3 regions of the Nonomuraea sp. B12E4 genome follow, and region 3 is predicted to be linked to each of the others. Evidence: predicted binding sites of a transcription regulator. Region 3 holds the regulator's gene; each other region holds the start of a gene.
The links. Region 3 encodes HrcA, which represses chaperone genes, less so after heat shock. Its sites were predicted from a motif close to TTGGCACTCTCNNNNNGAGAGTGCCAA; they were not measured.

Region 1: the regulator HrcA is predicted to act here: its motif matches at 1,613-1,639, upstream of ABGB18_RS22010 (DNA starvation/stationary phase protection protein).
Region 2: the regulator HrcA is predicted to act here: its motif matches at 5,829-5,855, upstream of groL (chaperonin GroEL).

What each region holds. Positions count from the first base shown of each region.
Region 1 covers NZ_JBDPME010000009.1:172,197-179,666, reverse strand. The annotation lists gene ABGB18_RS22015 (alkaline phosphatase PhoX) at 1-559, opposite strand, end outside; gene ABGB18_RS22010 (DNA starvation/stationary phase protection protein) at 1,043-1,510, opposite strand; gene ABGB18_RS22005 (helix-turn-helix domain-containing protein) at 1,649-2,446, shown strand; gene ABGB18_RS22000 (VIT domain-containing protein) at 2,443-4,857, shown strand; gene otsB (trehalose-phosphatase) at 4,979-5,671, shown strand; gene mmuM (homocysteine S-methyltransferase) at 5,672-6,538, shown strand; gene ABGB18_RS21985 (DoxX family protein) at 6,546-6,974, opposite strand; gene ABGB18_RS21980 (MarR family transcriptional regulator) at 7,058-7,470, shown strand, end outside.
Region 2 covers NZ_JBDPME010000024.1:101,329-108,798, forward strand. The annotation lists gene ABGB18_RS37580 (CPBP family intramembrane glutamic endopeptidase) at 1-472, opposite strand, end outside; gene ABGB18_RS37585 (type II CAAX endopeptidase family protein) at 944-1,840, shown strand; gene ABGB18_RS37590 (transposase) at 2,075-3,277, opposite strand; gene ABGB18_RS37595 (hypothetical protein) at 3,686-3,940, opposite strand; gene groL (chaperonin GroEL) at 4,091-5,719, opposite strand; gene ABGB18_RS37605 (cold-shock protein) at 6,073-6,273, opposite strand; gene ABGB18_RS37610 (MoaD/ThiS family protein) at 6,526-6,801, opposite strand; gene thrC (threonine synthase) at 6,826-7,470, opposite strand, start outside.
Region 3 covers NZ_JBDPME010000002.1:26,060-33,529, reverse strand. The annotation lists gene ABGB18_RS05950 (hypothetical protein) at 1-435, shown strand, start outside; gene ABGB18_RS05945 (16S rRNA (uracil(1498)-N(3))-methyltransferase) at 534-1,259, opposite strand; gene dnaJ (molecular chaperone DnaJ) at 1,261-2,400, opposite strand; gene hrcA (heat-inducible transcriptional repressor HrcA) at 2,412-3,425, opposite strand; gene ABGB18_RS05930 (hypothetical protein) at 3,925-4,410, shown strand; gene ABGB18_RS05925 (DUF3097 domain-containing protein) at 4,428-5,234, shown strand; gene ABGB18_RS05920 (DUF4870 domain-containing protein) at 5,231-6,025, shown strand; gene hemW (radical SAM family heme chaperone HemW) at 6,022-7,242, opposite strand.

The sequences.
Region 1 (7,470 bases), on a different contig from region 3:
TCAGGTCGCCCCAGTCACTCGGCCGGAAGCGGTAGAAGCACCCGTCGGGCTCGTCCTCGGTCATGTAGACCACGTGCCGCTCCGGGTCGCAGGCGGCGGCCTCGTGTTTGAAGCGGCCCATGGCCAGGCGGGGGCGGGCGGCCCGGGCGCCGTAGGGGTCGCATTCGAAGACGCGGCCGCGGTGGCCGAGCTCGCACGACAACCAGGTGTGCCACGGCGTGGCGCCGCCCGCGCAGTTGAGGTCGGTGCCCGACAGGATGCGGTAGGCGTCGGCGACGGTGCCGTCGGCCCGGAACCGCAGCGCCGAGGCACCCCCGAGCAGGGGCAGCTCCGAATTGGACACGTAGATCCAGCCGCCTCCGTCGGGGAAGCAGGCGCCGCCGTCGGGCGCGGCGTGCCAGGTCAGCCCGGCCACCTTGTGTCCCGAGCGGGCCACGATCCTGCCGCTGAAGCCCGAGGGCAGCGCGAGAGCGTCGGCGCCCGGCAGGCCGAGCGCTCCGTACGGGCTCAGGCCGCCCTGCAAGAGCGGGCCCGTCCGGAGGAGAGTCTTGTGCGACATCGTGGGGCCTCCCTCTAGGTGCCACGCTAGTCGACCGCACCGACATGAATGACAGGGACTCGCGACACCAAACTCTGCGCAAACCTCGTGCCCCCACTCCGCGATCATCCCGATCACGGTGACGTTCCGCAGGCCGAGCGCGGGAAAGCGGCCACCGGCCGCCGCCCTCATGAGCGCAGAAAAGCCATCTGCCACCGCGTCGTCCACGTCGGTGAGGCACGGCATCGCGGCGGTGGGTGTGGCGCCGACGGCGTCCAGCGCGTCCGCGGCCGACTCGGCCACCTGGGCCGGCGTGTACGGCGGTGTCAGGCGGGTCTTCACGCGTCCGGGCCGCGGCCGTTCGGCGGCCCGACGATCGCGTGCGGTTGCCCATGCCCCCGCACGCCAGGTCACAGGGGCGGGCCGGCTCTTGTGTGCCGGTGACGACACGCGAAAGCCCGGGCGCCGTACGCCGGCTTCCCGGGCCTTCCTCGCGTTCCTCGCTCAGCGCTGGGCCTGGAACATCCAGTGCTGCTCGTCGATCTCCTGGGCGACGGCGATGAGCAGGTCCTGGGTGACCGGGTCCGGCTCGTCGGTGGTGCGCACGCGCTCGTGCATGCGCTTGCTGATGCCGTCCAGCAGGTCGGTCATGGTCGCCACGACCTTGCCGTCCTCCAGCCAGCCGCCCTCGGGCTGCGGCAGCTTCGTGGTCCTGGCCACCGTGGCCGCGCGGCCGTCCGGGTTGATCCCGAGCGCCACGGCGCGTTCAGCGATCTCGTCCATGTGCTTGCGGGCCAGCTCGGTGACTTCGTCGAGCTGCAGGTGGATCGGGCGGAAGTGTGGCCCCACCAGGTTCCAGTGCGCCTGCTTGGCGACCAGCGAGAGGTCGATCAGATCGACCAGGGCGCCCTGCAGGGCTTCCGCGACGACGTTCTTGGCCTCACCCGAGATCGGGCCCGTGATTGCTGCCATTGTCCTTGTCCCTCCCCGTAGGTCGGACGTTCCCCACATCGGTCGGACATTTCCCCCATAAGAACGAAATATGCACTGCCGTTCTTCCGATCCCCCCGCTAGTTGACAGTGCAATAGTGACAGTGTCATTGTGAAGGTATGAGCGACACCTGGACCATCGGCGAGCTGGCCGCGCACGCGGCCCGGGAGCTGCGTGCCACCTCGCCGCAGGGGGCCAACGGCCGGGTCCGCGACCTGCCCGGAGAGCGGCTGATCAGGTGGTATACGACGATCGGCCTGGTGGATCCGCCGCTGACCAGGCGCGGCCGCGTCGCCCGGTATGGGCGGCGGCACCTGCTGCAACTCGTGGCCGTCAAGCGACTGCAGGCGGCCGGGCACTCGATCGCCCAGATCCAGGCGGCACTGGCGGGTGCGACGGACCACATGCTGGAGGCGGCCGCCGACCTGCCCCCCGCCGGCGCGGCCCTCGACGCCGCTCGCCCCACGGGCGCGCCCTTCGACGCCGCTCACCCCGCGACCGCGCCGCTCGCGGACGCTCCACTCGGTCCCGTCCCCGTCCCCCAGCCTCCTCCCCCGGCGGCCGGGCCGGAAGACGGAAACGCCCCCTCGCCCCGCGCGGGCCACGCGGCCGCCCACGACGCCGGTCACACCGGCACGGGCGGCTCGCGGACCGAGCGCGGGACGGACCCCGGTGAGCCGGGGCGCGGGCGGTTCTGGGCGGAGCGGCCACGAGAGAGCGCCGCCCACCTGGGTACGCGTTCCGGTGACGGCGAGGCTCCCGTCCGGGGCGGGGCCGTGGTCACGGGGGTGTGGTTGGCGGACGGGGTGCGGCTCGTGCTGGACGCGGGCCGGATGCCGTCCGCGCAGGACGTTCAGGCGGTGCTGGCGGCGGCGGGTCCGCTGCTCGCGGTGCTCGAAGAGAGGGAGCTGATATGAAGATCACTTCGCTGGAGCCCGCACGGTGCCTGCCGGTGCCGGACGCCGGGTTCGGCGCGCTGCGGACGGAACGCGGCAATCTGCCGCTGGAGAGCGTGGACGTGACGGCGGACATCTCGGGGCTCATCGCCGGGGTCGAGGTCACGCAGGGGTTCCGAAACCCGTTCGACGTCACGCTGGAGGCCACCTACGTCTTCCCGCTGCCCGACCGGGCTGCGGTGACCAGGTTCCGGATGGAGGCCGATGACCGGGTGGTCGAGGGCGTGCTGAAGGAGCGCGGCCAGGCCAGGGCGGACTACGACCGGGCGCTGCGCGAGGGCAGGCGGGCCGCCATCGCCGAGGAGGACCGGCCCGACGTGTTCACGATCCGGGTGGGCAACATCCTGCCCGGCGAGCGCGTCTCGGTCCGGCTGACCATGAGCCAGCCGCTCCCGTACGAGGACGGCGCGGCCACGTTCCGCTTCCCGCTGGTGGTGGCCCCGCGCTACATCCCCGGTGGCCCGATCGACGGCCCGCCCGCCGGGGACGGCGCCGCGCCCGACACCGACGCCGTGCCGGACGCGTCCAGGATCAGCCCGCCCGTCCTGCTGCCCGGCTTCCCCAGCCCCGTCCGTCTCTCGCTCGCCGCGAGCGTGGACGCGGCGGGCCTGGAGCTGCGCGAGCTGGCCTCCAGCCTGCACGTGGTGGAGGAGGAGGCTCACACGGTACGCCTGCGCCCGGGCGAACGCCTCGACCGCGACTTCATCCTGCGGATGTCGTTCGACGCATCCACATCGTTGCAGCTCGACAGGCCCTCCGAGGGGCCGGGCACGTTCGCGCTCACGGTCGTGCCGCCGCCCGTACAGGGCACCCGCACGCCGCGTGACCTCGTCCTGCTGCTCGACCGTTCCGGCAGCATGGGCGGCTGGAAGATGGTCGCCGCCCGCCGGGCCGCCGCGCGCATCGTCGACACGCTGACGCCGCAGGACAGGTTCGCGGTGCTGACGTTCGACTCCGTGGTGGAGCCGGCGTTCGAGGGGCTCGTGGAGGCCTCCGACCGCAACCGCTTCCGCGCCGTCGAGCACCTGGCGCGGGTGGACGCCCGCGGCGGCACCGAGCTGCTCGAACCGCTGCGCCAGGCCATCGCCCTGCTCGGTGCCGGGACCGAACGCGAGCGCGTCGTCGTGCTGGTGACCGACGGCCAGGTGGGCAACGAGGACCAGATCCTGGAGCAGGCGGGCGGCCCGCTGTCGGCCATGCGCGTGCACACGGTCGGCATCGACAGGGCCGTGAACGCCGGGTTCCTCGGCAGGCTCGCCGGGCTGGGCGCGGGCCGGTGCGAGCTGGTCGAGTCGGAGGACCGGCTGGACGCCGCCATGGACCAGATCCACCGCAGGATCGGCGCTCCCTTGGTGACCGACCTGTCGATCAAGGGCCTCGAGGTCGAGCCCGGCACGGTCACGCACCTCGGCTCGATCTTCCCGGGCGTGCCGCTGCGCGTGTACGGGCGCCACCGCGAGGGCTCCTCTCTGACCGTACGCGGCATGGCGGCCGGCACACCGTGGGAGGAGCACGTCACGGGTGTGGTGGCCGACAATCCGGCCCTGCGTGCCGTCTGGGCCCGCGCGCACCTGCGCGAGCTGGAGGACCGGTACGCCATGGGCGAGCACGACCTGGAGCCGCAGATCGTGCGCACGTCCCTGGAGCACGGCGTGTTGTGCCGCTTCACCGCCTATGTGGCGATCGACACCCGGCAGGTGGCGGACGGTGGTCCCGAGCACCGGGTCATCCAGCCGGTCGAGCCGCCCAGTGGCTGGGAGCCGCCGCAGGCGCCACCGCTGATGGGCGGGTTCGCGGCGCAGGCTCTCATGGCGGCACCGGCGGGGTTCGGGCGGATGCGGACACCGGCACCCGGGCTCGACGCCTCCGGCATGGACCAGGGTCTCATCGCCGGCGGGCCGGGTGACGCGTACGGCGGGCCGGTTCCGGCGGCCGGCGGGATGCCGCCGATGCCGGGCCAGGCACCTCCGCCCGCTCCGGGAGTGACCCGCGGCCGGCTGCCAGGGACCCGGCGGCCGGCGGCGCACCCGCTGGACTCGGTCCGGCCGCAGCTCATGACCGAGCTCGACCGGCTCAGGGCGATGCCCGTGCCCGACCTGCCGTACCTGGCCGACCTCGGATCCCGGCTGGCCGCGCTGGCGGCCTACCTCGGGGGCGAGCAGAGGCTGGAGTCGCTGGCCCGCGAGCTGGAGGCGGCCGAGCAGCCCGGCGCGGACGCGCGGGCCCTGCACGACCGCGCCGTCGAGGTCCTGACGGCCCTGGTCGGCGGCGGCTCCGCACCGGGGGCCGGCGGAACTCCCGGTTCCGGCGGTTCGCGAGGTCCGGGCGGCTCACCGGACACCCGCCGCAGCCCCTTCTGGAAGCGCTCCTGACCCACCGACCGCCTCCGGGGACGAGCGCCTTGTCAGGCCACCCGTCCCAGGGGGCGGGCGGCTCCGGGAGCCCTGCCCGCAGGAGGGGGTCAGCCGGTCACGCTGCTCTATCTTCCTGAGCATGGCGACCCCACGCGCCCAGCTCCGCTTCGCCGAAGCGGTGTCCGCCACCCTCGCGCAGAGCACGAGGTCCGGCTTCTTCTTCGGCTTCGACGGCACGATCGCGCCGATCATGCCCGATCCCGGCGCGGTGTTCCCGGTGGCCGGCACGGTGGAGCGGCTGCGGGCGCTGGCCACGCTGGTCGGCAGGGTCGCCGTCGTCTCCGCCCGCCCCGCGGCGTTCCTGTACGACCGGTTCTCGCGCGCCCCGCAGGTGCGCCTGTTCGGCCTGTACGGCATGCAGACCGTCGAGGACGGCCACGTACGCACGGACGCCGAGGCCGAGCCGTGGGCCCCGGTCATCCGGCGCGTGGCCGAGGAGGCGGCCCGCGACCTGCCGGGCGGGATCCTGGTCGAGGACAAGGCGCTGGCGGTGGCGCTGCACTACCGCGCGGCGCCGTCGTTGCGCGGCGCGGTCGAGCGGTGGGCCTCGCGCAAGGCGGCCGAGCTGGGGCTGAAGGAGCAGTACGGCCGCATGGTGGTCGAGCTGAAACCGCCGCTGGAGCGCGACAAGGGCACGGTCGTCGCCCGCGAGAGCGAGTCCCTGGCCCGGGCCGCGGACTTCACGGTCGGCTCGCCACAGGGCACGCCGGCCCTGCTCGACCAGGTCATCAGCGCGTTCCCCGGCACTCGGGCGGGCTCATACCCTGGATGAGTGACCACACTCGTCCTGGACGGCGGCCTGTCCACCCAGCTCGAACGGCTCGGCGCCGACCTCGGCGACGAGCTCTGGTCGGCCCGGCTGCTGGTGGAGAGGCCCGAGCTGATCCGGCGGGTGCACGCCGACTATTTCGCCGCGGGCGCCGACGTGGCCACGACCGCCGGCTACCAGGCCACGATCCCGGGCTTCGTCCGCCGCGGGCTCGGCGTGGCGGGGGCCGAGCGGCTGATCAGGCTGTCGGTGGAGCTGGCCGGGCAGGCGCGTGACGAGGCGGGCCGCGGGCTGGTGGCCGCCTCGGTCGGCCCGTACGGCGCCTACCTGGCCAACGGCGCCGAATACACCGGCGACTACGACCTCGACGAGGACGGCCTGTTCGCCTGGCACCTGCCGCGCTGGGAGATCCTCGCCTCGGCCGGCGCCGACCTGCTGGCCTGCGAGACGATCCCGTCCTACGCCGAGGCGCGGGCACTGGCGCGGCTGCTCGACGTGACGCCCGGGGTCAAGGCGTGGGTGAGCTTCTCCTGCCGGGACGGCGAGCGGATCAGCGACGGCACGCCGATCCGCACGGCGGCCGCCCTCTTCGGCGGAAACTCGCAGGTGGTGGCCGTCGGCGCCAACTGCACGGCGCCGAGTCACATCCCCGGGCTGATCTCCTGCCTGTCGGGCGGCCTGCCCGTGGTGGTCTACCCCAACTCGGGCGAGACGTGGGATGCCGACCAGCGCCGCTGGCTGGGCCTGGCCGATCCGGTCGAGTTCGGCCAGGCCGCCCGGGAGTGGCAGCGGGCGGGCGCCGCGCTGATCGGCGGGTGCTGCCGCACCACCCCCGAGCACATCAGGCAGATCCGCGCCCACCTGTCGTGAGCGGGTGTCAGGCGGGCGCGATGATGGCGCGGCGGCGTCGGCCGATCAGGTTGTCCAGGGCCAGCGCGCCGCCCCCGGTGAAGCCGATCGCCAGGCTGGCCGCGCCCAGCGCCATGACGAACTCGTAGCCGCCGCCCTCCGCGCCGAACCCGTTGCCGCCGTGCACGTACAAGATCGCGCCCAGCATGTCGATCGCGAGCAGCGTGCCGACGATCGGCAGCCCCGCGCCCAGGATCAGCGCCAGGCCGCCGACGACCTCCAGCGCCGCCACGGCCGGAGCGGCCAGGCCGGCCATCGGAATGCCCACGGACTCGAAGAACTTGGTGGTGCCCGCGATGCCCATGGTCGCGAACTTGTGGTAGCCGTGCACGAGGAAGATCACGCCGAGGGTGATCCGCGCGATCAGCAGTGCGACGGGACGCGCCTGGTCGAGCATGCGCACTCCTTGGAAGTCGTTCAGATTTGAACATCACCTTAGCACCGAATGTTCAAATCCGAACGAGAAGTAGACTGTGGCGGGTGACAGACACGCGATGGCTGGACGCGACGGAGATGGCGGCCTGGCGCGCCTTCCTGTCCACGTCCCACCTGCTGGAGCGACGCATCGAGGAGCAGCTCAAGGCCTCGGCCGGGCTGACGCATCCGCAGTATGAGATCCTGGCGCGCCTCGCCGAGGCCCCCGGCCGCCAGATGCGCATGACGGAGCTGGCCAAGGGTGTCGTGGCGTCGAAGAGCGCGCTGACGTACCAGATCACCCAGCTGGAGAAGGCGGGGCTGGTGGAGCGCGCCACGTGCCCGTCCGACGACCGAGGCGTGCTGGCGGTGCTCACCGAGGCCGGCGCGCGCTGCCTGGCCCGGGTGGCGCCCGGGCACGTGGAGGTCGTACGCGCCTATCTGATCGACCGGCTCACCCGCGAGGAGCTGCACGCGAT
Region 2 (7,470 bases), on a different contig from region 3:
CACCCGGGTTGAACAGATGGATCGCGCCGAACAGCAGACCGGTGACCACCAGGGCCGCTCGGCTGCCGTACAACTGCTCGAGGCCCTGCAGGGCCAGGCCGCGGAACATCAGCTCCTCGGTGACGGCCGCGCCGGCCGTCGTCGCGGCCACCGTGAAGACGACCGGCAGGAAACTCTCCGACGACCAGGAGAACGAGTAGCCCCCGGCGACCGTGATCAGGAGCACCGAGGCGAGCACGAAGCCCAGACCGATCCCGGCGCCGTGCAACGCCTCCCGCCGCGCCCCACGCCAGGCGATCTCCGGCGTGGCCCGTCCGGCGACGAGGCGCATGACCGCCCAGTAGACGGCCACCGCGGCGACCGCCCCCACCACGGCCGGCACCGGTCCGCTCGAGGTCAGGGCCGACACCACACTGACTCCGAGCAGTCCGATCAGCCCCCAGACGAGGGGGGACCGGCCGATCCTCCGCATCCGACCGCCAGCAGGGGATGTCTGATGTGCGGCAACATCTTGCGTACTCATGGTGACCTCCGTTGACGTCCGGTGATGCCGGCGACGCAGCAGCAACGCTATGAGGGCGGCGCAAGACGGCGAATCACCAGTGAGTGGACAGTTTCCGGTAGCTCTCACGAGGGATCGAAGAACCGAGCAGCAGCGGAAGGTGGAATCCAGCGCGCGAAGCCCGCTACGCGCAGCCGGGTTCCAGCCTGTGCCGAGTTTCGCGGCCTGATAGCAGCCGTCGTCCACATCTCGTGGTTTGCCGGGCGGACGCCCCCGCCCGGCGGGTCACGGCTGGTGAGGGTGATCCGGCACGGTTCCTGTCCCCCGTGAGAACTACCGGGGATGTCCGTTCCAGTGGGATGGCACAGCCCGCTCCGCTCCGTAATCTGCCTTGCGCCGCAGCGAAATCACTGCGGAAATCCAGTCGAGAGGATCGCAGTCATGATGCCCAAGGACCATCCGGAAGGCACCCTCCCGCAGGCCGGCCCCTCCCCGCGCCGACGCCGGTTGCGCACGTTCCGGTTCCCCGTCCTGCTGGTCACGTTGTTCGGTGTGATGACAGCGATCGCCGGGATCAACCAACTCGTCTCGCCCCTCCCGATCCTCGCCCTGCTGGTAGGGGCCGGCCTGGCCGTCGTCGGTGTGGCCTGCTACCACTGGCTCTGCCGAACCGTCGAGCTCCGGCCGAGCATCCCCGAACTCGGTAAGACGGGCAGATGGTCCCACCTGTGGCGCGGCGCGCTGCTCGGGTTCGGCCTGTTCACCGCGTTGATGGTGCTGATCGCGATGTTCGGTGGCTGGCAGGAGGTGTCCTGGGGTTCCTTCGGCGGATCCCTCGGCACCGCCGGCATGATGGCGAGCGTCGCAGTGGCCGAGGAAGCCCTGTTCCGCGGGGTCCTGTTCCGCATCATGGAGGAACGCACCGGCACCGTGATCGCCCTGGTCGTCTCCACGCTGCTGTTCGGTGCGACGCACCTGGTCAACGTCAACGCCACGCTATGGGGCGCGCTCTCGATCGCCTTGACAGGCGGATTCATGATGACCGCCGCCTACATCACCACCCGCTCGCTGTGGCTGCCCATCGGCCTGCACTTCGCCTGGAACTTCACCCACGCCGGCATCTTCGGTGTCATGCTCTCCGGGTCGGACACGCCGCCTCACGGCCTGCTGAACGTCACCCTGTCCGGCCCGTCCGCAGTGACCGGGGGCATCTTCGGACCCGAGGCCAGCCTGCTCGCACTGCTGGTCTGCCTGGTGCCCACGATCCTCCTGCTGCGGAGGGCAGCCCGCACCGGCCAGATCCGTCGCCGCCCGCACCGCGCCAAGCCCACCGCCTGACCGCCGGGCATGGAGGAGCCGCCGCCGGCCTTCCTGGTACCGGCGGGCCCCAGGAAGGCCGGACGCCTGGTTGACACACCGCCCAGCCGCACCCTTGAAGCACGCGATTTCGAGAAAGCGAACGTTCTTATGGGCAAGCACGACGGCAAGAAGGTCGTGATCACAGGCGGTCGTAGCGGCTTCCGCGCCCTTCGTTCGAGCACCGGAGACCGCACTGTCCATACACCGGCCCCGCTACCACGTGCGGAACGCGCCTATGGGGGGAAGGTGTCGAAGTAGCCCGCGGGCCTTCAGGATGTCCAGCTTCATCTGCAGGGTGCCGGGGCGGCCGGCGACCTCGGTGCTCAGGTACAGCTTGCTGTACCGCCAGGTGCGCCGCCGGCCATCCTCCAGGCAGCGCAGCGGTGACAACGCCGGTCCGCGCGCTCGCGAGGGTTGAAAGGGTCCAGACCGGTGCCCGGTCGGGATGCGTGCACGAGGATTTGCGCGACGACGTCCGGCGGATGGCCTCCGGCCCGTCGGACGTGGCGGGGGCAACAGATCACACCGCTCGACATCGACCGCATTCCAGTCGGACTCCGGCGTCTTGGGACGCGCACCTCCTCGCCTGTACCAGGTCAGCGACTTGGTGGCGGCCACCAGCAGATACCGCTTGGCCTTCGCCGGCCCGACCCGGATCGGCGTCTCATCGCAGCACACCACGTGGGCGAGGGTGAGCAGGGTCCGGATGCGGGCGTTGGCCTTGGCCACCGCGCCGGCGGCCCGGCTGATCAGGCCGTGGACGAAACCGGGCGAGGGCTCGGCCCCGGTCAGCGAAGTGACCAGCTCAACGCAGCGGTGCACCGGGATCGCGTGGACCACCATGAGATAGACGCACCAGGCTTGCAGGTTGATCCCGAAGCTGACCGGCGCGGCGGGCACCCCGGCCGGACGCTCGGCGCAGTGCACCCTTCCGCACCGGCAGGCCACCGTGTGCAGGTTGAGCTGAAAGCGCCGGGCGCTCACCAGCGGAATCTCGATCTGCTGATGACGAGCCGTCACCCCCAGATCGGCCGCCTCGCCCAGGTCGGCCCCGCACGCACACGACCCTTGCGGGAAGTACTCAGTGATGTCCCCGGCAGCCACCCGATCCGACCAGGCCAACGCCGTCCCCTCGGCACCGGGCTGCTTGCCGGGCCCGCGCTTACCCGCCTGCCCGCTCTTCGCCGCACGCTTCTTAGGTGCAGTACGGCCCGGCAGGTCATCGACCGAGGGCGGCATCCCGGAATTGCCGCTGTTGCGCGAGATCAACCGTTCCAGGCGGGCCGCTCGCTCCCGCAACTCGGCGTTCTGCTTCTCCAGGATCGCCACGCGCTCGCGCAGGGCGGCGTTCTCCACCAAGAGGGCACGCGTCAGAGCAATCAACTCCTCGCGGGGCATCTCCTCCAGGCCTGACACCAGAAGATCACACCATCATCCGCCCGCTTGATCAAAGTCACGGACGGTAGCACACCTAGCCGGAAGGTCACACCCTGCGCACGGCCTGAATGTTTACGCGCTCAGGTGTACGGCGATGCCGGAATAGCGTCGCCCGGCCCCGGACTCACCCGCCCACCAGGTCGGCGTGAACGCGCAGGGAACGCCATCGCCTTCAGCCAAAACGCCAGCACATCCAGCTCACGTGGGCTGAGCCTAACCGTGGCCGGAGAAATGACTCCGCCGAATACGGTCATCGCCGCCAATCCGAGCCAACCGCCAAAACGCCCCCAGGCCCAAAAGGCCCCGCCCCCCAAAACACCCCACCACCCGAAAAGGGCGCCCCACCGACCTCGGCAGGGTGTCCGGAATCCGGCGTGGTGTGCGCGATCAGTTGCCCGCCGACGCGCCGGCACACGACGTGAGCTCCGGCATCAACACGTCCACCGGCGGCAGCCCCACGTGCGGGCTGGGCAGACAGAACGGCACCCGCAGCTTCTTCAGGACTTTGAAATCACTGCCGAAGGGGTTGATGATCTGCGACTCGGCGACCGTGGCGTCCGCGCGGCCGGGGGCGGCCAGGGCGGTGGCGGCGGCCAGGGCGAGGGCGGCGACGCCGAAAAAGCGCTTGGTGCGAGAGAACATGCAACTACTCCTCTTGCCTGAGAGGTTTGGCGGCAACCAGACTTCCTCACTCCAAGTAGCGGATCAATTCTGAAACGTAATACCTGGGAATCGAAACGAGGGCGGCCCGGAAATCCGGGCCGCCCTCGTTGGGAACGGCGAAGAAAAGACCTAGAAGTCCATGTCGCCGCCGCCACCCGGCATGGCCGGAGCGGCAGGGGTCTTCTCGGGCTTCTCGGCGATGACGGCCTCGGTGGTGAGGAACAGCGCCGCGATGGACGCGGCGTTCTGCAGCGCCGAACGCGTCACCTTGGCCGGGTCCAGGATGCCGGCGTCGAACATGTTGACATATTCGCCCGAAGCGGCATTCAGGCCCTCACCCGGGGTGAGGTTGCGCACCCGCTCCACCACGACGCCACCCTCGAGGCCGGCGTTGACGGCGATCTGCTTGAGCGGCTCCTCCAGAGCCTTCTTCACGATCGCCGCGCCCGTGGCCTCGTCGCCCGACAGCTCCAGCTTGTCGAACGCCTTGGCCCCGGCCTGCAGCAGCGCCACGCCACCACCGGGGACGATGCCCTCCTCGACGGCCGCCTGCGCGTTGCGCACGGCGTCCTCGATGCGGTGCTTGCGCTCCTTCAGCTCCACCTCGGTCGCGGCGCCGGCCTTGATCACGGCCACGCCGCCGGCCAGCTTGGCCAGCCGCTCCTGGAGCTTCTCCCGGTCGTAGTCGGAGTCGGTGCGCTCGATCTCGGCGCGGATCTCGTTGACCCGCCCGGAGATCTGCTCGGCGTCACCGGCGCCGTCCACGATCGTGGTCTCGTCCTTGGTCACGACCACCTTGCGGGCGCGGCCCAGCAGGTCGAGGGTGGCGGTCTCCAGCTTGAGGCCGACCTCCTCGGCGATGACCTGGCCACCGGTCAGGATCGCGATGTCGTTGAGCATGGCCTTGCGGCGGTCGCCGAAGCCCGGAGCCTTGACGGCCACCGAGCGGAACAGGCCACGGATCTTGTTGACGACCAGGGTGGCCAGCGCCTCGCCCTCGACGTCCTCAGCGATGATCAGCAGCGGCTTGCCGGCCTGCACGACCTTGTCGAGCAGCGGCAGCAGGTCCTTGTTGGCCGAGACCTTGCTGTTGACGATCAGGATGTACGGGTCCTCGAGCACGGCCTCCATGCGGTCCGAGTCGGTGACGAAGTACATCGACGTCATGCCCTTGTCGAAGCGCATGCCCTCGGTGAGCTCGAGCTCCAGGCCGAAGGTGTTGCTCTCCTCGACGGTGATGACGCCTTCCTGGCCGACCTTGTCCATCGCCTCGGCGATGAGCGAGCCGATCTCGGCGTCGGCGGCGGAGATGGAGGCGGTGGAGGCGATCTGCTCCTTGGTCTCCACGTCCCTGGCCAGCTTGGAAAGCTCCTCGCTGACCCGCTCGACGGCGGCCTCGATGCCCTTCTTCAGAGCCATCGGGTTGGCGCCGGCGGCCACGTTGCGCAGGCCCTCACGCACCAGCGCCTGGGCGAGCACGGTGGCGGTGGTGGTGCCGTCGCCGGCGACGTCGTCGGTCTTCTTGGCGACTTCCTTGACCAGCTCGGCGCCGATCTTCTCCCAAGGGTCCTCGAGCTCGATCTCCTTGGCGATCGAGACACCGTCGTTGGTGATCGTGGGGGCGCCCCACTTCTTCTCCAGCACGACGTTGCGGCCCTTGGGACCCAAGGTCACCTTGACGGCGTCGGCGAGCTGGTTCATACCGCGCTCGAGACCGCGCCGGGCGTCCTCGTCAAACGCGATCATCTTGGCTGCCATAAGGCTAGACCTCCCAGATGCAGGGTGGCTTGTCGTGGACCGAGCCGACGCCCGCGACGGCATGGGTCAGCATCTCCGTTCGGCAGACCCCATCGTCTCGATCCGAGTGTTGGCACTCTGCTGCACAGAGTGCCAACGAACTGTTTAGCACTCTACCCTGCCGAGTGCAAGCGAGCACCCACCTGACGGGCATGCAGCCCCAGGTCAGTCCCCAAGCCGGCCCTACCGCCAAGTAACTCCGGCGGGCCGCTGGATGCGACCCGCCGGACCCCAAGTCGACGAAAGGTTGTGTGGCAGGCTCACACGGACTGCGCTGCCGTGCGATCCCGGCCGGTGCATACCAGTGAGGTGATTCAGACCGCCCGGACGGACTCCGCCTGCGGCCCCTTCTGGCCCTGCGTGATCTCGAACTCGACGCGCTGCCCCTGTTCGAGAGATCGGTACCCGTCCATCAGGATCGCTGAGTAATGGACAAATACATCCTTACCACCGTCTACCGCGATGAAGCCGTAGCCCTTGTCCGCGTTGAACCACTTGACGGTGCCCTGCGCCACTTCCGACTCCTCTTACTGGGCTCCCAGATCTCGCCCATTCCTCCGCGAGACCTGTAATCGTGCGACTTAACGGAAATCAAGCCAGACGATCGCCCTCGACCATACCTGTGGCACGGGGTTCGGCAACAGAGTCAATCCGCAAACTACGTATTTCTTCGCGGACAAGGTGGTTCAACCTTGAATTGACCAGGAAAAGCAGAAGGCGCCCGCTAGGGGCGCCTTCTAGGGTGGACGTGTTCGGGTGTTCGGCACTCAGCCGCCGGCTACGGCGGGGATGATTGAGATCTGTGTGCCCTCAGGGGCAGGAGTGTCGAGCCCTTCGGCAAATCGGACGTCCTCTTCCCCCACGTATACGTTGACAAAACGACGAATCTTGCCCGATTCATCCAGAATTCTCGCGCCGATCCCCGGGTAGTCGGAGTCGAGCTTGGCAAGGACGTCACGAAGAGTCGCGCCCTCACCACTCACCTCCGCGTTGCCGCCGGTGTAGGTGCGCAGAATCGTCGGAATCCGCACAGAAACGCTCATGTTTAAGTTCGCCTTTCCTGATTGTCAGACAGCCGCGCGGAACGCGTCGAGAGAGGGCCGGATCACGGCGGTGGGCTGGGCGTCGTCGCTGATCGCGTCCAGCGTCTTGAGCCCGTCACCGGTGTTGAGCACCACGGTCTCGGCCTCGGGATCGAGCTGTCCCGTCTCGACGAGCTTCTTCAGCACGCCCACCGTCACGCCGCCCGCGGTCTCGGCGAAGACGCCCTCGGTCGCGGCCAGCAGCTTGATCGCCGCCACGATCTCGGCGTCGGTGACGTCCTCGACGCCCCCGCCGGTGCGCCGGGCGATGTCCAGCACGTAGGGCCCGTCGGCCGGGTTGCCGATGGCCAGGGACTTGGCGATGGTGTCGGGCTTGACCGGCCGGACGACGTCGTGCCCGGCCTTGTACGCGCTCGACACCGGCGAGCACCCGGCCGCCTGCGCCCCGAAGATCTTGTACGGCGTGTCCTCGACCAGCCCCAGCGCCACCAGCTCCTTGAAGCCCTTGTCGATCTTCGTGAGCTGCGAACCGGAGGCGATCGGGATGATGATCTGCTCGGGCAGCCGCCACCCGAGCTGCTCGGCGATCTCGTATGCGAGCGTCTTGGAGCCCTCGGCGTAGTAGGGCCGCAGGTTGACGTTGACGAAGCCCCACTTGTCGCCCATCGG
Region 3 (7,470 bases):
GCGAGAGTCGGCAACGAGACGACCTCCAAGGTGCCGTCCAACTCCTCCACCACCCGTTCCCAGCAGCGGCCGCCGGAGCACCCGCAGCCCGAGCCGTCCCACGTCGGCGTCCCGCCGGTGTCGAGAACACAGTCGCCGCGGCCCACCAAGAAGGCGGAGTCGACGAACAGGCCGTCGCCGTCGCCCACACCCACGCCCACACCCACACCCACCGAGTGCCCGACGCCCATGGTCGAGCCGACCGAGCCGGTCGAGCCGCCGGAGGACTGTCCCACGGACTGGGTCTCACCCACGCCCTCGTCGTCACCGACGGCCCTTGAGCCGACCACGCAGCCGCCGTCCTGCCCACCCGACGACTGCCCGCCTGAGCACCCGACCGACTCGCCCGCCCCCGCGGCCTCCCCGCTCATGGACATCGCCAGCACGACCCCCTGACGAGCCCGCCGGGAAACCGCCGCTAAGCCTCAGAAGGCACGACCTCAAGGCTCCGGCAGCATGACGGCTCAGAACTCGGAAAGCACGGCCTCAGAGACTCACCAGCGTCCGGTACGGGTGAGCAGCACGGCCGCCGCCGCCACCCCCGCCGTGGAAGTCCGCAGCACCGTGTCCCCCAGCAGCACCGGCACCGCCTTGGCCGCCTTGAACCGGGTCAGCTCCTCCTCCGAGACGCCGCCCTCGGGCCCCACGACCACCACGATGTCGCCGCCCGGCGGCAACGGCCGGCCGGACAGCGGCTCGGCCGCCTCCTCGTGCAGCACCAGCCCCAGCGCCGCGCCCGCGAGCAGCTCCTCGACCCGGGCGGTGGAGGCGGGCTCCGTCACCTGCGGCAGGTGGAACCTGCGGGCCTGCTTGCCCGCCTCGCGCGCCGTGGACCGCCACCGGCCCAGCGCCTTGGCGACCTTGTCGCCCCGCCACTGCGTGATGCTGCGCGCGGCCGCCCAGGGCACGATCACGTCCACGCCGGCCTCGGTCATCATCTCGACGGCCAGCTCGCCCCGGTCGCCCTTGGGCAGCCCCTGGACCACGACCAGCCGGGGCGCGGGCGGCGTGACCTCGTAGCGGCCGAGCACGTCGAGCCGGAGCGCGTCCTTCAGCACCTCGCGGACGACGCACTCGGCGACGGTCCCCGCCCCGTCGGTCAGATCGACCCGCTCGCCGGCCCGCAGGCGGCGCACGGAGGCCGCGTGCCGCCCCTCGGGGCCGCCGAGCGTCAGCTCGGTGCCGCCCAGCTCGGGGCTCAGGAACACCGGTACGGTCACGTCACCTGCCGTTGAAGGCGTCGCGCAGCCTGGAGAAGAAACCCTGCTGCCCCGGGGCGAACTTGCCCGGCGGCCGCTCCTCGCCCCGCTGCCTGGACAGCTCGCGCAGCAGCTCCTCCTGCGCGGTGTCGAGGCGGGTCGGGGTCTCGACGTTGACGTGGATCAGCAGGTCTCCGCGGCCGGACTCGTTGAGCCGCTGGACGCCCCGCCCGTACATGGTGATGACCTGGCCCGCCTGGGTGCCCGGGCGGACGTCCACCTCCTCGGAGCCGTCGAGCGTCTCCACCGCCAGCACGGTGCCGAGCGCGGCGGCCGTCATCGGGAGCTGGACGGTGCAGTGGAGGTCGTCGCCGCGCCGTTCGAAGATCTCGTGGGGCCGCTCGACGATCTCCAGGAACAGGTCTCCGGGCGGGCCGCCGCCGGGGCCGACCTCACCCTCGCCGGCGAGCTGGATGTGGGTGCCGTCCTCGACGCCCGCGGGGATGCGGACCTTGATCGTGCGGCGGGTGCGCACCCGGCCGTCGCCGGAGCACTCCTGGCACGGGTGGCGGATGACGCTGCCGAACCCGCCGCACTGAGGGCAGGGCCGCGAGGTCATGACCTGGCCCAGGAACGAGCGGGTGACCTGGGAGATCTCGCCGCGCCCGTTGCACATGTCACACGTGTCGGGGTGGGTGCCGGGCGCGGTGCCGGCGCCGTGGCAGACCTCGCACAGCACGGCCGTGTCGACGACCAGCTCGCGGGTCGTGCCGAACGCCGTCTCGCGCAGGTCGAGCTCGACCCGGATGGTGGCGTTGCGGCCCCTGCGGGCGCGCGAGCGCGGCCCTCGGCTGGCGCCCGCCGTGCCGAAGAAGGCGTCCATGATGTCGCTGAAGGGGAAGCCCGCGCCGAAGCCGCCGGCGCCGGCGGCCGCTCCCGCGCCACCGAAGGGGTCGCCACCCAGGTCGTACATCTGGCGCTTGTTGGAGTCGGACAGGACCTCGTAGGCCTGCGTGATCTCCTTGAACCGCTCCTGGGTCTCGGGATCGGGGTTCACGTCGGGGTGCAGCTCGCGGGCGAGTCGGCGATAGGCCTTCTTGATCTCGTCCTGACTGGCGTCACGGCGCACCCCGAGGGTGGCGTAGTAGTCACTGTTTGCCACTTATCGACCTCTTATGAAGCAGCCAGGATCTGGCTGACGTATCGTGCCACCGCGCGCACGGCGCCCATCGTCACGGGATAGTCCATCCTGGTGGGCCCCAGTACGCCCAGCCGGGCCAGTTGGTTGTCGCCAGAACCGTATCCCGTCGCGACGATGGACGTGCCGCGCAGATAGGGGTTTTCCGAGCCGATGCGCACGGTGAGCGCTGACGGGGTGTCGGTGGAAGTCTCGCCGAGCAGCCGCATGAGCACGACCTGCTCCTCCAGTGCCTCGAGCACGTCGCGCAGTCCGGTGGAGAAGTCGGCGCCCGCCAGGTTGGCCGCGCCGGCGAAGACGATCTTCTCGTCGTGCCGCTCCACCAGCGTCTCCAGCAGCACCGACAGGATGGTGGCCACCACGGGCCGGTCTTCGAGGGGCAGTCGCTCGGGCAGGTCGGCGACCAGCTCGGGCACGTTGCTGAGGCCGCAGCCGTCGAGGCAGGCGTTGAGCACCGCGCGCAGGTGGGCGATGCGGGTGTCCTCCACCACCTCGGGCAGCTCGATCACGCGCTGCTCGACCCGGCCGGTGTTGGTGATCAGCACGAGCATGACCCGCCGGTCGTTGAGCGGCACGAGCTCGACGTGCCTGACCGTCGAACGCGTGAGCGTCGGATACTGCACGACCGCCACCTGCCTGGTGAGCTGCGCGAGCAGCCGGACCGTGCGGGTGACCACGTCGTCGAGGTCGACCGCGCCGGCGAGGAACGTCTCGATGGCCCTGCGCTCGGCCGCCGACAGCGGCTTGACCTGCGAGAGCCGGTCGACGAACAGGCGATAGCCCTTGTCGGTCGGCACCCGGCCGGCGCTGGTGTGCGGCTGGGTGATGTAACCCTCCTCCTCCAGCGCGGCCATGTCGTTTCTGACGGTGGCGGGGGAAACCTTCAGGTTGTGACGCTCGGCGAGCGCCTTGGAGCCCACCGGTTCGTTGGTGGACACGTAGTCTTCGACAATGGCGCGGAGCACCGCCAGCTTCCGATCGTCGAGCACGTGCTCACCTCCAGCCTCTGTCCCTTTCGGGAAAACGAGTCGACTAGCACTCGGTGTTCCCGAGTGCCAAGTGTACGGCTCTCACTCACAAGGTGCGATAACACAAGGTCGGCATCCTGCTTCTAGCTTCACAGAACCGACAGGCCTCACACTTGCGCACATGACCGACGATTCCCAGACCCCGTCGTACGGCCCGCCGCCCGGACAGGGACCCGACCACGGTCAACAGCAACCTCCTCAGCAACAGCCCGAACCCGGCGACGCCCCGCAACCAGGATCCCAGCCCGGGTACGGCCCCCGACCGGGGTCCCAGCCGGGCCACGGCCCGCAACCTCAGTTCGGCCCGCAGCACGCGCCTCCATACGGTCCGCCGGCCCGGTACGGCCCGCAACCTCAGTACGGACAATACGGCCAACTACCTCAATTTCCCCCAAGAATCGACCCCAAAGCCGTCAGGCCACGCCTGTGGTGGATCGCACTCGTCTGGGGTGTCGCCCTCGTGTGCACGGTCGTGGGCGTGGTCATGTTCACCGGCAGCGTGACCGGCCTGGCGCCGATCCGGGCGTTCGCCTCCGGAGAGACCGTCACGGTGCCGATCGACCCGGCGGACAAGCCCGCGATCTACCTCGCCAGCGACACGCCCGTCACCTACGAGTGCTCGATCTCCGGCGGCCCCGGCCAGGCCAGGCTCGCCAAGACCACCGGGACCCAGACCCTCACCGAGGGCGGCAACGTGTGGGAGCAGATCCTCGTGATCAACGCGCCCGCCGCGGGCGACTACCGGCTCACGTGCGCCAACCAGGAGCAGGCCAATGTGCGTTACGGCATCGGCCCCGAGGCGATCGCCGCCCTGGGCGGCGTCTTCGGCGGGCTGGCGGCGCTGGTCCTGATCCCGGGCGCCGGACTGCTCGTGGCGATCGGCGGCACGATCGCCGTCCTGGTACGCAGGAACGGCTCCCGCAAGCGCCTTGCGGTCGGCGGGTGATTTGCTACGGTCCCCGTGTGTACGAGGGCGATGTACTGGCGGGGAATTGGCGTCGGCCGGGCAAGGGCAAGATCCCGAAAGTGCCCGCCGAGCAGGATCTGGTCGTGGAGGACGCCGACAGCGGCTTCTGCGGCGCGGTGGTGGGCTGTGACAAGGAGGCCGTCACGCTGGAGGACCGGTTCGGCAACCGCCGCCTGTTCCCGCTCGCGCCCGCCGCCTTCCTGCTGGAGGGCAAGCCCGTGACCCTGGTACGCCCGGCGGCGGCGCCCGCGGGACCCCGGCGCAGCGCATCGGGGTCGATCGCCGTGGAGGGCCTGCGGGCACGGGTGGCCAAGGAGAGCCGGATCTACGTCGAGGGCGTGCACGACGCCGCCCTGGTGGAGAAGATCTGGGGCCACGACCTTCGGGTCGAGGGCGTCGTGGTCGAATATCTGGAGGGCGTGGACCATCTGCCCGCCATCGTGGCGGAGTTCGCCCCGGAGCCGGGGCGCCGCCTGGGGGTGCTGGTCGACCATCTCGTGCCCGGTTCCAAGGAGAGCAGGATCGCCGCCGAGATCACCTCGCCGGACGTGCTCGTGGTCGGGCACCCGTACATCGACATCTGGCAGGCCGTCAAACCTTCCGTGCTGCGCATTCCCGGCTGGCCGGATGTGCCGCGCGGGGTGCCATGGAAGGAGGGCGTGATCGCCGCCCTGGGCTGGCGGATGGAGCCCGCGGACGCGTGGCGGCGGATCCTCGGCGCCGTCTCGACCTACACGGACCTGGAGCCGGAGCTGCTCGGCCGGGTCGAGGAACTGATCGACTTCGTTACGGAGACACCATGAGCCAGGACCCGCCCCAGCCGTCCGACGGCTACGAGGACGACGACCGTACCCGCCGGGTGACCCCGGCTGACCTGCCCCCGCCGAACCACGGCTCCGGCCCTCAACCCGGCTCCGGCCAGCAGCCCTACGGCCGGCAACCCGGCTCCGCGCCCGGCTACGGTCAGCAACCCGGCTCCGCTCCTGGCTATGGCCAGGAGTACGGCTATGGGCAGCAACCACCAAGTCAGGGCCAGCCCGGGTATGGACAGTCAGGCCCCCAGCCCGGATACGGACAACCCGGGTACGGACAGCCGGGCCCCCAGCCCGGATACGGACAACCGGGCCTCCAGCCTGGGTACGGACAGCAGAACTATGGGCAGCCGGGCTACGGCCAGCCCGGTTACGGGCCGCCGCCCGCGTACGGCCCCGGGCCGCAGCCGCCCGGCTACGGCCACGGCGAGCCGTACGTCCCCGGCCGCTTCGGCCCCCGCCCCGGCACGGACGACACCACGATGGCGATGCTGTCCCACCTCTCGGGCCTGCTCGTCTCCTGGATCGGCCCGCTGATCATCTACCTGATGAAGAAGGACGAGGCCCCCTACGTCAGGGACCAGGCGGCGGAGGCGCTCAACTTCCAGCTGACGATGTTCATCGGCTACGTCGTCTCGGCCATCCTGATGGTGGTCTTCATCGGTTTCCTGCTGTTCCCGATCATCTGGATCCTGTCCCTGATCTTCCACATCCAGGCCGCGATGGCCACCACCAAGGGCCAGAACTACCGCTATCCCTTCGCCATCCGCATGATCACCTAGACCAGCAGGTCCCTGATGAGGGCGTCGGCCAGCAGCCGGCCGCGCAGCGTGAGCACCATCAGCCCCGACCTGAACGCCCCGGGCTCCAGCAGCCCGCGGGCCAGGGCGCTCGCCACCGGCGTACGCGCGGCGGGCGCCACCTCGGCGAGCGGGTAGCCGGACGACAGCCGCAGCTCCAGCATCAGCCGCTCGGCGGCACGGTCGTCGCCGGAGAGCACCTCGCGGGCGTGGGCGGGCGAGGCGCCCGCGGCCAGGCGCTGGGCGTAGGCGGCGGGGTGCTTGACGTTCCACCACCGGGTGCCGCCGACGTGGCTGTGCGCGCCGGGTCCGGCCGCCCACCAGTCGCCGCCGGTCCAGTAGAGCAGGTTGTGCCGGCAGCGGGCGGCCTCGGAGACGGCCCAGTTGGACACCTCGTACCAGTGGAAGCCGGCCTCGGCCAGCATCTCCTCGGCGATCTCGTAACGGTCGGCCGCCACGTCGTCGTCGGGCACCGGCAGCTCGCCGCGCCTGATCCGGGCGGCCAGCCGGGTGCCGTCCTCGACGATCAGCGAGTATGCCGACACGTGGTCGGGCCCGGCCTCGATCGCCGCGGCCAGCGAGGCCCGCCAGTCGTCGTCGGACTCGCCGGGCGTGCTGTAGATCAGGTCCAGGTTGACGTGCTCGAACCCGGCCGCCCTCGCCTCGCGTACGGCCGTCGCCGCCCGGCCCGGGGTGTGCCGGCGGTCGAGCACGCGCAGCACGTGCTCGCGGGCGCTCTGCATGCCGAAGCTGACCCGGTTGAAGCCGCCCTGGCGGAGCTTCTCCAGGTAGCCGGGGTCGACGGATTCGGGGTTGGCCTCGGTGGTGACCTCGGCGTCCGGCCGCAGCCCGAACTCCGAGTCGATCGCGGCCAGGATCCTGGCCAGGTCCTCGGGCGGCAGCAGGGTGGGCGTGCCACCGCCGAAGAACACCGTCTCCACCGGCAGGTCGGCCTCTCCCAGGACGCGGCGGGCGAGCCGCACCTCCGCCACGACGGTGTCCGCGTAGTCCCGCTGTGAGGCGCCGGGGCCCAGCTCGGCGGCGGTGTAGGTGTTGAAGTCGCAGTAGCCGCAGCGGGTCACGCAGAACGGCACGTGCACGTAGAAGCCGAACGGGCGCTCGCCGAGGCCGCTCAGCGCGCTGTCGGGCAGCTCGCCCGAGGTGGGCGCGGGATCGCCGTCGGGCAGGGTGGATGGCACGTCTCCAGTTTGCCCGTCCCCCGGCAGTGCTCCGATCCAGACTTGGGGTCCCAACTGCGGGCCTCCTGTGATCCACTGGTGCCACACGGCGGAGGGGGCGTACATGGCGGGCATCGGCATCGTCGGCGCGGGGATCTCGGGACTGACCCTGGCGCTGCGCCTGCAGCAGCCGCCGCGTCCAGCCCGCGGGTGGCGGAGGCGGTGCTGTCGATGTTCTCCGCCCCCGCG